2 regions of the Pseudomonas sp. TMB3-21 genome follow, and region 2 is predicted to be linked to the other one. Evidence: predicted binding sites of a transcription regulator. Region 2 holds the regulator's gene; the other holds the start of a gene.
What was found. Region 2 encodes FliA, which starts transcription of late flagellar genes. Its sites were predicted from a motif close to CTAAAGTTTNNNNNNNNNNNGCCGNTAA; they were not measured.
Positions count from the first base shown of each region.

Region 1: the regulator FliA is predicted to act here: its motif matches at 2,573-2,600, upstream of ACYZTS_RS18975 (methyl-accepting chemotaxis protein).

Region 1 is NZ_CM142718.1:4,130,278-4,134,489, forward strand. Features, by position in the region: gene ACYZTS_RS18965 (AAA family ATPase) at 1-97, opposite strand, end outside; gene pnuC (nicotinamide riboside transporter PnuC) at 94-657, opposite strand; gene ACYZTS_RS18975 (methyl-accepting chemotaxis protein) at 811-2,445, opposite strand; gene ACYZTS_RS18980 (undecaprenyl-diphosphate phosphatase) at 2,733-3,563, shown strand; gene ACYZTS_RS18985 (DUF1294 domain-containing protein) at 3,560-3,976, shown strand; gene ACYZTS_RS18990 (MmcQ/YjbR family DNA-binding protein) at 3,973-4,212, opposite strand, start outside.
Region 2 is NZ_CM142718.1:5,512,278-5,516,489, forward strand. Features, by position in the region: gene ACYZTS_RS25235 (chemotaxis protein CheA) at 1-762, opposite strand, end outside; gene ACYZTS_RS25240 (protein phosphatase CheZ) at 809-1,597, opposite strand; gene ACYZTS_RS25245 (chemotaxis response regulator CheY) at 1,620-1,991, opposite strand; gene fliA (RNA polymerase sigma factor FliA) at 2,158-2,898, opposite strand; gene fleN (flagellar synthesis regulator FleN) at 2,895-3,725, opposite strand; gene flhF (flagellar biosynthesis protein FlhF) at 3,842-4,212, opposite strand, start outside.

The DNA of each region.
Region 1 (4,212 bases), 1.4 Mb from region 2:
ATTCATCGACCAGCAGGCCGCCGAACTGCGCCTGCAATTCTGCCGCCAGCCAGCTTTTACCGCTGGATTCGGGGCCGGTCAGCACCAGGACTTTCATGTGCGCAAGACCGGATCGGCACGCCACTCGCGCCAGCCTTGCACCGCCAGCAGAGTGAACAGCCCGTAGAGCGCAGCAGTCAGGTACAGCCCTTTATAGACAAACAGGCCGACGAAAATCACATCGACGACAATCCACAGCGGCCAGCACTGCACGCGCTTTTGCGCCATCCATAATTGTGCGACCAGGCTGAAACCGGTCAGCGCTGCATCCAGCCACGGCTGCGCAGCGTCCGTCCAATGGGCCATCGCGGCGCCGAGCAACAGGCTGCCGATGGCTCCGATGGTCAGGCTGAACACCACGGCTTGCCTGCCAAGACGACTGACCTGCCGGCCTTGATGCGCGTCGCCCGCCCGCGTCCACTGCCACCAGCCATAGAGCTGCAAACCCGCGTAAATCACTTGCAGCAGCATGTCCGAATAGAGCTTTACTTCAAAAAAAATCCAGCTGTAGAGCAGCACCATGACCAGCCCGACAGGCCAGCACCACGGGTTCTGTTTGACGGTCAGCCAGACGGCAATGACACCGAGGGCGGCGGCAAACAGTTCAAGCCCGGACATGGAGTTTCCTTGGGGAAGTCGCGAAGGGTGGCGATTGTAACGGCAGGCGCAGGCAAAGGAGAACCTCCAGGACCGACACCAGCCTCGTAGCAGCTGCCGAGCCTGCGCAGCCGGACGCAGCCTCGGCAGTTGCTACAAGATCATGCCGCGCGGTTAAACGCGGAACTGCCTGAGCAACCCGTTCAGTTGTTCGCTCAGTTCCTTGAGCCGCACGCTGGCCACGCTCGATTGCTCCGCCGCCATTGCGGTGCTGTGGGACAAACCGGCCGCTTGGGTGACGTTCTGGTTGATGTCCTCAACCACTTGAGCCTGTTGCAAGGTCGCGCTGGCAATCGACGCGTTCAACCCGTTAAGATTGCGCAGTGCCTGGCCGATCGCATTCAGGCTCGCACCGGCAAGGCCAGCCTGTTCGATGGTCAGTTGCGAGGCGCGGCTGCTGTCTCCGATCACCTTCACCGCCGCTTCCGAATGATTTTGCAGACGCTCGATCATCGACTGAATCTCGGCCGTCGACTTCTGCGTGCGCTGCGCCAGCAACCGGACTTCATCGGCTACAACGGCAAATCCGCGTCCCTGCTCGCCGGCTCGGGCCGCCTCGATCGCGGCGTTGAGCGCCAGCAGGTTGGTCTGTTCAGCGATGGAGCGAATCACTTCCAGAACGCTGCCGATCTGCGTGCTTTCGGCTGCCAGGGTGCGAATCACTTCCACGGCCTGATTGATCGTCGAAGACAATTTGTCGATCTGCTGCAGGCTCCCGTCAATGTTGACCTGACCCTGCTGCGCCTGCGACTCGGCATCGCGCATTTCACTCGCCGCGTGCTCGGCGTTTTTTGCCACGTCCTGCACGCCGTAGGTCACCTCGTTGATCGCCGTGGCCACCAGCTCCATTTGCTGCGATTGCTGTTGGCTGCGCTCTTGCGCCTGGGCCGCATCGTTACCCAGATCACTGGAGGACTGGCCGAGTGCGCTGGCGGAGATTTGCAGCTCGCCGATCACCAGGCGCAGCTTGGCGGTGAACGCATTGAAATGCTGCGCCAGTTGCGTCACTTCATCGTGGCCATGGGTGTCGAGGGTGCGAGTCAGGTCGCTTTCCCCACTGGCAATGTTGGCCATCGCGCTCACGGTTTCCTGAAGAGGGCGAACGATGCTGCGGGCAATCAGAATCACCAGCAGCGCCATGATCGTGGCAATCACCAGCCCAACGAATGTAGCCTTCCACACTTGGGAGGCGAATTCGGCTTGCATGTCATCGATATACACGCCCGAACCAATGATCCAGCCCCAGGGTTCGAACAGTTTCACGTAGGAGGTTTTTTCCACCGGTGCGTCGGCACCCGGTTTTGGCCAGCGGTAATCGACAATGCCGGCGCCTTTGCTCTTGGCCACCGCGACCATTTCATTGAACAGCGCAAAGCCGTCGGGATCGCGGATCGCCGCGAGGTTCTGCCCATCGAGTTTCGGGTTGGCCGGGTGCATGACCATGACCGGCGTGAGATCGTTGATCCAGAAGTAATCGGTTTGGTCGTAGCGCAGGCCGCGTACGGCGGTCAGCGCCTGCTTTTGCGCAGCGTCGCGGGTCAGGGTGCCGGCGGTTTCCAGGCCATGGAAATACGTCAGAATGCCGCTGGCCGTCTGCACCACGTGTTGGGTTTTTTCCACCTTGGCGTCATAAAGATCCTCATGAATCTGCTTGAGCATCAGCACGCCCAAGGTCAAAAGCATCACTACCGCCACAATCAGAATGAGCCACAAACGGCGGCTGATCGACATGGTTCGCAAGCTGTTCATACCGCTGTCACTCCTGTTTCTTGTTCTGGTCATAAATGATCGCCAGCATCCCTGCACGCTTTGCTCTCCGGACGTGTCCGACGCAAGTCTTATAACGTGGCAGCGTTAATCAGGCTTGTCTGATAGGATTTCGGCCCCGCGCGGGAAAACCTGAATCCAGAACGAACTTCAGCCGATGCTTTTCGGCTTCGCCTGGCTGCAGCGCGCGGGGCAGACACGTTGACCGCAGTGAACGTTTTAAAATTATTATCGGGGCATGCCGCAGCGCATCGCCTCCTGGGGGATTGATGGACCTTTGGACCGCCGTGCAGGCATTGATACTTGGGGTTGTAGAAGGGCTGACGGAGTTTTTGCCGATTTCCAGTACCGGGCACCAGATTATTGTCGCGGACTTGCTCGACTTCGGCGGAGAACGCGCCATTGCGTTCAACATCATTATCCAGCTGGGCGCCATTCTGGCGGTGGTCTGGGAGTTCCGCCGCAAGATACTCGATGTGGTCACCGGCCTGCCTACTCAGCCCGGGGCCCGACGCTTCACCGCCAACCTGTTGATCGCCTTCATGCCCGCCGTGGTTCTGGGCGTGCTGTTCTCCGATCTCATTCATGAATACCTGTTCAACCCGATTACCGTTGCAGCGGCGTTGGTGGTTGGCGGGATCGTGATGTTGTGGGCCGAGCAGCGTCAGCATGAGGTGCACGCTGAAACAGTCGATGAGATTACCTGGCAGGACGCGCTGAAAGTCGGCTTCGCTCAGTGCCTGGCGATGATTCCCGGCACCTCGCGCTCCGGCTCGACGATCATCGGCGGTTTGCTGTTCGGCTTGTCGCGCAAAACCGCCACCGAGTTCTCGTTCTTTCTGGCGATGCCGACCATGGTCGCTGCGGCGGTTTATTCGGGCTACAAATACCGCGACCTGTTCGTGCCGGCAGATTTTCCGGTGTTCGCCATCGGTTTTGTCACCGCGTTCATCTTCGCGATGATCGCCGTGCGCGGCTTGCTCAAGTTCATCGCCAGCCACAGCTATGCCGCGTTCGCCTGGTACCGGATCGCGTTTGGGCTGGTGATTCTGGCGACGTGGCAGTTCGGTTGGGTCGACTGGACCGCCGTCCAGCCATGAATAACGCCAGCGCGCGCAATCCTGCCAAGGGTGGTATCCAGAACCCACGGCTGAAGCTGCTGGTGTTCGCGATCGTGTGCGCGCTGCCGTTGTCGGGTTCAGTGACGATGTGGCTGCGCGGGATTTCGCTGGTGCCCCTCGCGGCTTACGGCATCGTCAGCCTGCTGGCGTTCTTCCTGTATTGGGGCGACAAACGCAAGGCGCGCACTGATCGCTGGCGTACGCCGGAAAACGTTCTGCACGCTGTCGAGTTTGCCGGTGGCTGGCCGGGCGCGTTGCTGGCCCAGCAAGTGTTTCGGCACAAAACCCGCAAGGTCTCGTTCCAAATACTGTTCTGGGCCATCGTGCTGCTGCATCAGGTGTTCTGGATAGATCAGCTGTTTCTCGGCGCTAATCTGCTGGCACTGTTCTAGAGCAGCAGGCCGACCTGGGTGCGCTTCGGTAATCTGCTCACCACCAACTGATGTGAACGTTGAAGCAAGTCTTTCAGTTCTGCGGCGCCCAGCGGGTAGGGCGTCTGCATGATAATCCACTGCGCCCTCGCCAGATAAGGCGCCGGGTGAATGCCCGGGCGGTCGCAATGGCCCAGAAACACATCCTTGTCGACTTTGAACGCGAGCGAATCACCGCGCAGGTTCTGCAAGGCAAA
Region 2 (4,212 bases):
GTTGCCTTTGCCGTGCAACTGGTCGAGCAGTGCTTCGAATTCGTCGTCGGTAATGTCGGAGCTGTCGCCCGCGGCTTTCGGCGCGGCTGGAGCGGCTGGTGCCGCAGGGACAGTGACCGCATCAATGGCGAACTGACCTTTGCCATGCAACTGATCGAGCAACGATTCGAATTCGTCGTCGGTGATTTCGTCGCTCGCCGCGCTACCGCTAGCAGCAGGAGCAGGAGCAGATGCCGGCGCCTCAGCCTGTGCCTTGACGGCATTCAGTGAGTCCAGCAGTTGTTCGAATTCATTGTCTGTGATGTCGCCCGAATCGCTTTCGGCGACCGGTTCTGTAACCACCTCAGCAGCAGGAGCGACTTCATCCGCGCTCTGCGGTTCTGCCAGACGTGCCAGCGCCGCCAGCAATTCAGGGGTCGCGGCCGTGACCGGGCTGCGTTCGCGGACTTCGGTAAACATCGCGTTTACTGCGTCCAGTGCTTCGAGAACCACGTCCATCAGTTCCGAGTCGACGCGACGCTCACCCTTGCGCAGGATGTCGAAGACGTTCTCGGCGATGTGACAGCACTCCACCAGCTCATTGAGCTGGAGGAAGCCGGCGCCTCCTTTTACAGTGTGAAAACCGCGAAAAATTGCATTGAGCAGATCCGCATCATCCGGTCGGCTTTCCAGCTCGACCAACTGTTCGGACAGCTGCTCTAGAATCTCGCCGGCCTCAACCAGGAAATCCTGAAGGATCTCTTCATCGGCGCCGAAGCTCATTAAGGGGGTGCTCCTACAGGTCTAAAAACCTAAAAAACCTAAAATTCTAAAACCCTAGGCTGGATAGCAAATCGTCCACATCGTCCTGACCGGACACAACGTCTTCTCTTTTATCGGCATGAATCTGCGGACCTTCACCCTGAGAGAGATGTTTTTGCGGATCTTTTTCTTGAAGCATCGCATCACGGTCATGTTCGATGCCCGCGAAGCGGTCCACCTGACTGGCCATGAGCACGAGCTTGAGCAAATTGCTTTCAACTTCGGTGACCAGCTGGGTCACACGCTTGATCACTTGGCCGGTGAGGTCCTGATAATCCTGAGCAAGCAGGATGTCGTTGAGGTTGCTCGCTACCACGCGATTGTCAGCGCTGCTGCGTGTCAGGAAACCGTCGACTCGCCGGGCCAGTTCGCGGAACTCTTCAGCCCCGACCTCTCGACGCATGAACCGTCCCCAATCCGCGCTCAGCGCCTGCGCTTCTTCGCTCAGGCCGTTGACCAGTGGCGTGGCGTTTTCAACCAGGTCCATGGTGCGGTTGGCGGCGGCCTCGGTCAGCTTGACCACATAACCCAGACGCTCGGTGGCGTCTGTTATCTGGGACACTTCCTCGGCTTGCGGCATGTGCGGGTCAATCTGGAAATTGACGATCGCGCTGTGCAGCTCGCGTGTGAGTTTGCCCACTTCCTGATACAGGCCGCGGTCACGGGTCTGATTGAGCTCATGGATCAATTGCACCGCGTCGCCGAACCTGCCTTTTTCAAGGCTTTCGACCAGCTCGACCGCGTGTTTTTTCAGGGTCGATTCAAAATTACCCTGTGAAGATTCGTTGTTGTCCATAGCTCCCCCGTGGCGCCGTCTCTCAGCCAATGCGTTCGAAAATCTTCTCGATCTTGTCTTTCAACGCCTGGGCCGTGAAGGGCTTGACCACATAGCCGTTAACACCGGCCTGGGCCGCTTCGATGATCTGCTCGCGCTTGGCTTCAGCGGTCACCATCAGCACCGGCAGGTGCTTGAGCTTTTCATCGGCGCGCACGTGGCGCAGCAGGTCGATACCGGTCATGCCAGGCATGTTCCAGTCTGTTACCAGAAAGTCGATGCTGCCGCTGTTGAGAACCGGAATGGCGGTGGTGCCATCGTCAGCCTCGACCGTGTTGGTGAACCCAAGGTCACGCAACAGGTTTTTTATGATCCGCCGCATCGTTGAGAAGTCATCAACGATGAGGATTTTCATGTTCTTGTCCAATTCGACCTCCAAGCAGTCTTAAACGCGCCCAGCACCTGGGCGCGCCACTTCAATCAATCCGGCAAACACTCGATGACTGTCTGGAGCACAGCAGATCGCGACCGGCGCGGTTAAACACCACACCAGCCACGTTCGCAGTGTCCCCACACTGCCTTCAGCGCGCTCGCCACTCCCCCAAACGCCCCCGCAAACGGGCCGCGCACTGGCTGTGTAACTGGCTGACCCGGGATTCACTGACCCCCAGGACTTCGCCGATTTCCTTGAGATTCAGCTCTTCGTCGTAGTACAGCGCCAACACCAGCCGCTCACGCTCCGGCAAGTTGGCAATGGCATCCGCCAGCGCCGCCTGGAAGCGTTCATCTTCCAGGTCGCGTGACGGCTCCATGTGTGCACTCGCGCCGTCCTCGTGCAACCCTTCGTGTTCGCCGTCCTGCAACAGGTCGTCGAAACTGAATAAACGGCTACCCAGGGTGTCGTTCAAAATCCCGTAGTAATCGTCGAGACTCAATTGGAGTTCGGCCGCAACTTCGTGATCTTTAGCGTCACGACCGGTTTTAGCTTCAATCGAGCGAATTGCGTCGCTGACCATGCGCGTATTGCGGTGGACCGAGCGAGGTGCCCAGTCGCCCTTGCGCACTTCATCGAGCATCGCGCCGCGGATTCGAATGCCCGCGTACGTTTCAAAACTTGCGCCTTTGCTGGCGTCGTATTTGGTCGACACTTCGAGCAGGCCGATCATCCCGGCCTGAATCAGATCTTCTACCTGGACACTGGCTGGCAGACGCGCCAGCAAGTGATAGGCAATGCGCTTGACCAGTGGCGCGTAACGCTCGATCAACTCGTACTGCGCGTCAGGTGCCGACTTCTTGTAAACGTTGTAACCGGTAGCTGTCATAGCACGGGTCCTGCGGTCTGTTGCACGAGGCGCTCGACGAAAAACTCCAGATGCCCACGAGGGTTGGCAGGCAACGGCCAGGTATCGACCTTTTGCGCGATCGCCTTGAAAGCCAGGGAGCATTTGGAACGCGGGAACGCTTCGTAAACGGCGCGCTGTTTTTGCACCGCCTTGCGCACGCTTTCGTCATACGGCACTGCACCGACGTACTGCAAAGCGACGTCGAGGAAGCGGTCTGTGACTTTGGTCAACTTGGCGAAAAGGTTGCGCCCTTCCTGCGGGCTCTGGGCCATGTTGGCCAGGACGCGGAAGCGGTTCATGCCGTAATCGCGGTTCAGCAGTTTGATCAGCGCGTAGGCGTCCGTGATCGAGGTCGGCTCGTCGCACACCACCAGCAACACTTCTTGCGCGGCGCGAACAAAACTGACTACCGAGTCACCAATACCCGCAGCGGTGTCGATGACCAGCACATCGAGATTGTCGCCGATATCGCTGAACGCCTGGATCAGGCCGGCGTGTTGCGCCGGGCTCAGATGAACCATGCTCTGGGTGCCGGACGCGGCAGGGACGATGCGAATTCCGCCAGGCCCTTGCAACAATACGTCGCGCAGTTCACAGCGGCCTTCGATCACGTCGGCCAGAGTACGTTTGGGTGTCAGCCCCAACAGAACGTCGACGTTCGCCAGCCCCAGATCGGCGTCCAGCAGCATGACGCGCCGGCCGAGCTCAGCTAGAGCCAGGGACAAGTTCACTGACACGTTAGTCTTGCCGACGCCACCTTTGCCGCCGGTCACCGCGATCACCTGTACGGGATGCATGCTGCCCATGTTATTTCTTTACCTTGTCTTGCATAGACGGAGGCCACATTACTGGCTGCGCGTTCACAAATGGAACAATGCATGGCAGACCATCGATGTAGGTACGAAAACTGTTCATTATCACCTCAGCCAACCCGCTTGGTCGGACTGTGGTAGAGGTCAGCGAACATGTCAGCCATGGCTTCTTCGCTGGGTTCTTCCTGCATTTGCACGCTGACGGCGCGGCTGACCAGTTGATGACGGCGCGGCAGATGCAAATCATCCGGAATCCGCGGTCCGTCGGTCAGGTACGCCACCGGCAATTCATGACTGATGGCCAGGCTCAACACCTCGCCCAGGCTCGCCGTCTCATCCAGTTTAGTCAGAATGCAGCCAGACAGGCCGCAACGCTTGTAACTGTGATAAGCGGCGGTTAGAACCTGTTTCTGGCTGGTGGTTGCCAGGACCAGATAATTTTTTGATTTGATGCCACGACCGGCCAGGCTTTCGAGTTGCA